One region of the Bradyrhizobium sp. USDA 4486 genome, then DNA from elsewhere that is predicted to be linked to it. Evidence: riboswitches for the same ligand, from Rfam matches in the RefSeq annotation. Region 1 holds a riboswitch; the other holds the start of a gene.
What was found. Region 1 has a riboswitch for S-adenosylmethionine ahead of metX (homoserine O-acetyltransferase MetX). Riboswitches for the same ligand answer to the same signal wherever they lie in the genome.
Positions count from the first base shown of each region.

Region 1 (2,195 bases):
GTTCAGCGCATGCACCAGCGCGCGCGATTCCGAGGTCGGAAACAGCCAGTCGCTGGTGAAGGACACCACGCAGAAGCGGGTCTGGATGCCCGCAAACGCCTTCGCCAGTACGCCGCCGTGATCGGCCGCGATGTCGAAATAGTCCATCGCGCGGGTGAGATAGAGATAGGAGTTGGCGTCGAAGCGCTCGACGAAGGAGGAGCCCTGGTAGCGCAGATAGGACTCGACCTGGAAGTCGGCGTCGAACGAGAAGGTCGGCAGCTCGCGATCCTGCATGCGCCGGCCGAATTTCCGGTGCAGAGCAGCGTCTGACAAATAAGTGATATGCGCGGCCATGCGCGCGACCGCGAGGCCGCGATGCGGATGAAGGCCGCGATCGGCATAGCCGCCATTGTGCCAGTCGGGATCGGCCATCACGGCCTGGCGGCCAAGCTCGTGGAAGGCAATGTTCTGCGCCGAGTGCCGCGTCGCGCAGGCGACCGCGAGCGCAGAGAACACGCGGGCAGGATAGGCCGCGGTCCATTGCAGCACCTGCATGCCGCCCATCGAGCCGCCGACGACAGCGAACAGCGTGTCGATGCCGAGCCGGTCGATCAGCATCGCCTGCGCGCGCACCATGTCGGGAATGGTGATGACGGGGAAATCGAGGCCCCACACCTTGCCGGTCGCGGGATTGATCGAGGCCGGCCCCGTCGAGCCCATGCAGCCGCCGATCACGTTGGAGCAGATGATGAAGTAGCGGCTCGGATCAATCGGGCGGCCCGGGCCGACCAACGTGTCCCACCAGCCGGGCTTGCCGGTGACGGGGTGCAGATTGGCGACGTGCTGGTCGCCGGTCAGCGCATGGCAGATCAGAATGGCGTTGGAGCGATCGGCATTGAGCTCGCCATAGGTCTGGTAGGCGATCTGGAACGGCGCCAGATCGATGCCGCAATCGAGCCGCAACGGCTGATCGGCGCCGAAACGCGCGACCTGCGAACTTGGGTGATCGACCTCGTGCGAGCGCTCATCAGCGCTGATCGCAGGACTCGGAATCGCCTTGACGCTACCCATCTGACCATCGACCTCGTTTGCGATCGGACTTCAGACCGCTACTTGCATCAGGCCATGAAAAACCCGGCCTAAACGATAGGTTCGGCCGGGATCGGAAGCGTCCCCGGCCTGTTTAGCGAGTTTTTTAACGTGGCTGCAAGCCGGCCGGCTCAAATGACCACGGAACGGGCAAAAGCTACTGTCTTGGGCGGTTTTCGTCAAGTCGCGGCCCGGATTAACCAAAATCGTCCTTGAAACGCCCGCCGAAAAGGCCGTCATTTCTCTTTGCTTTCGCCGCCCTGACTGCCTAATCAGGACATCGACCGCAGCGGAATCCGGTCGACTGGCTTGCCCGACCCGCATTGGAACGCCTCTCAACAGCACTTCGCAGAACGCATCTGGCAGATATGTCCCAACGTCCGCCCGCGCCACCATCGCTCCAGGAATTGCGCAAGGAGATCGACGCGATCGATGCGGACATGCATCGCCTGCTGATGCAGCGCGGCGACATCATCGACCGCCTGATCCAGGTCAAGCAGACCCAGGAGGTCGGCTCCGCGTTCCGGCCTGCGCGCGAGGCCGCGATGATGCGCGACCTCGTTCAGCGCCATCGCGGCATCCTGCCGCTCGACACGGTCGAGAGCATCTGGCGGGTGATCATCTCGACGTTCACTTACGTGCAGGCGCCGTTCTCCGTGCATGCCGACATCTCGGTGAGCGAGCCGGCGATGCGCGATTCCGCGCGATTCCATTTCGGCTTCACGGTGCCCTACGTCGCGCATTTCAGCGCGCAGGCTGCGGTCGAGGCGGTGGCCAAATCCAAGGGCGACCTGGCGCTGGTCTCGGCGACGTCGAGCCGCACGCCATGGTGGCTGGAGCTGGAAGCGGAAGGCGCGCCAAAAATCATCGCGCGGCTGCCCTTCGTCGAGCGCGCGGACCATCCGGCGGCACTGCCAGTGTTTGCGGTCTCGCGCGTCGCCGACAGCGCCCTGGTGACCGAGGTCGAGACCTTCAGCGTGCGCGTTTCCGGGTGGAACGCCGAGGTCGCGCGCGCCCTGTCGCCGCTTGCCGAGATCGTGGCGGTGCCCGATACCGCCTTCGACGGCGCGGCGCTGCTGGTGTCGGTCACGAGCGCAACCAGCATCGACAAGATCAAGGCTGCC
Region 1 covers NZ_JBSRZV010000001.1:7,201,425-7,203,619, reverse strand. Annotated here, with positions in the region: gene metX (homoserine O-acetyltransferase MetX) at 1-1,053, opposite strand, end outside; SAM riboswitch at 1,145-1,224, opposite strand; gene ACVWY3_RS34045 (chorismate mutase) at 1,440-2,195, shown strand, end outside.

Region 2 (2,195 bases), 350 kb from region 1:
ATCGGCGCGACCGGGATAGACCAGCCGCGAAATCTTCGGATGGCTCGCCAGCACCTCGGCGATCCGCGCCGCCGTGTCGGTCTGCGCGCGCACGCGCACGCCCAGCGTCTCCAGGCCCTTGAGCAGGACCCACGCGTTGAACGGCGAGATCGATGGGCCGGTCTGGCGCATGAAGTTATGGATGTGCTCGGCGATGAACGCTTCCGACGACAGGATGATGCCGCCGAGGCAGCGGCCCTGGCCGTCGATGTGCTTGGTCGCGGAGTAGACCACGACGTCGGCGCCGAGCGCCAGCGGGCTCTGCCAGATCGGGGTCGCGAACACGTTATCGACCACCAGCCGCGCGCCGCCCCTGTGCGCGATCTCGGCGATGCCGGGAATGTCGAGTACGTCGAGCGTCGGGTTGGTCGGGCTCTCCAGGAAGAACGTCTTGGTGTTGGGCTTGAGCGCGCGCTGCCACTGGTCGAGATCGAGGCCGTCGACCAGCGTGGTCTCGATGCCGTAGCGTGGCAGCAGGTCCTGGACGACGTAGAGGCACGAGCCGAACAGCGCGCGCGAGGCGACCACGTGATCGCCGGCCTTCAGTGGCGCCAGGATCGCGGTGGTGACAGCGGCCATGCCGGTTGCCGCCGAGCGGGCGGCTTCGGCGCCTTCGAGCTCGATCATGCGGCGCTCGAACATCGCGATTGTCGGGTTGGAGTAGCGCGAATAGATGAAGCCGGGGTCCTCGCCCTTGAACCGCGCCTCGCACTCCTCGGCGCTGTTGTAGACGTAGCCTTGCGTCAAGAACAGCGCCTCCGACGTCTCGCCATATTGCGAACGCAGGGTGCCGGAATGGACCAGGCGGGTTTCGGGGCGGTAGGTGGTAGGCGACTTCGACATAGGACCCTCCGACATGACCGTCTCGTTGAAAACGGCCACAAAAAAACCGGCCTGGATATCTCCACGGGCCGGGATCACAGAGGTCCCCGGCCTGTTTAGCGACTTATTTAACGTGGCTGCAAGCCGGCCGGCTCAAATCACCACGGGATAAGTGATGCTCATATTCCGCAATGCCCTTTCCGTCAAGGCGTCCATCGGATAGCCGTAAAAGGCTAGTATTTCCGGCATGTCCGGATGCGTTTGCCCCTTCATGAGGACCCCCGGTTGAGCTTTACGGTTGCCGCCGACGCCAATGGTATCCTGCCCGACCGCATGATCGCGGCGATGGCGGAAGCGGGCCTCATCCTGCCCGCATACGACTTCGTCGAAAGCCAGATCCAGCCGGCGAGCCTCGATCTGCGCCTCGGTGACATCGCCTATCGCGTCCGCGCCAGCTTCCTGCCCGGCCCCGGCGCCACCGTCGCCGAGCGCATCGACGAGTTGAAGCTGCACGAGTTCAGTCTCGCCGACGGCGCGGTGCTGGAGACCAACTGCGTCTACATCGTGCCGCTGCTGGAAAGCCTGGCGCTGCCGCCGGAGATCGTCGCGGCCGCGAACCCCAAGAGCTCGACCGGCCGGCTCGACGTCTTCACCCGAGTCATCGCCGACGGCACCCGCCGCTTCGACATGATCGGCGCCGGCTATCATGGTCCGCTCTATGCCGAGATCAGCCCGAAGACGTTTCCGGTACTGGTGCGCGAAGGCTCGCGCCTGTCGCAGGTGCGCTTCCGCACTGGTGACGCCATCCTCAATGCCGACGAGCTCGACGGCTTGCATGCCGCCGAGCGCCTCGTCGACATCGACGATGCCGATCTCTCCGGCGGCGTCGCCCTGTCGGTCGATCTCTCGGGGGAGAAAGCCAGCGGCTTCGTCGGCTATCGTGCCAAGCGCCACACCGGCGTCGTCGATGTCGATCGCCGCGCCGGCTACGCGGTGGAGGATTTCTGGGAGCCGATCTCCGCGCGCCCCGACGGCAGCCTGATCCTCGACCCCGGCGAGTTCTATATCCTCGCCTCCAAGGAAGCAGTGCAGGTGCCGCCGGATTACGCCGCGCGGAGATGGTGCCGTTCGATCCGCTGGTCGGGGAATTCCGCGTGCACTATGCCGGCTTCTTCGATCCCGGCTTCGGTTACGCCGGCGCCGGCGGGCAGGGTGCGCGCGCCGTGCTCGAAGTGCGCTCGCGCGAAGTGCCGTTCATTCTGGAGCACGGTCAGATCGTCGGCCGCCTCGTCTACGAGAAGATGCTGGCGCGCCCCGATGCGATGTACGGCCAG
Region 2 covers NZ_JBSRZV010000001.1:6,849,640-6,851,834, forward strand. Annotated here, with positions in the region: gene ACVWY3_RS32305 (O-succinylhomoserine sulfhydrylase) at 1-882, opposite strand, end outside; SAM riboswitch at 957-1,036, opposite strand; partial or broken gene ACVWY3_RS32310 (2'-deoxycytidine 5'-triphosphate deaminase) at 1,117-2,195, shown strand, end outside.
Region 2: another riboswitch for S-adenosylmethionine. It lies ahead of ACVWY3_RS32305 (O-succinylhomoserine sulfhydrylase); the one in region 1 lies ahead of metX (homoserine O-acetyltransferase MetX).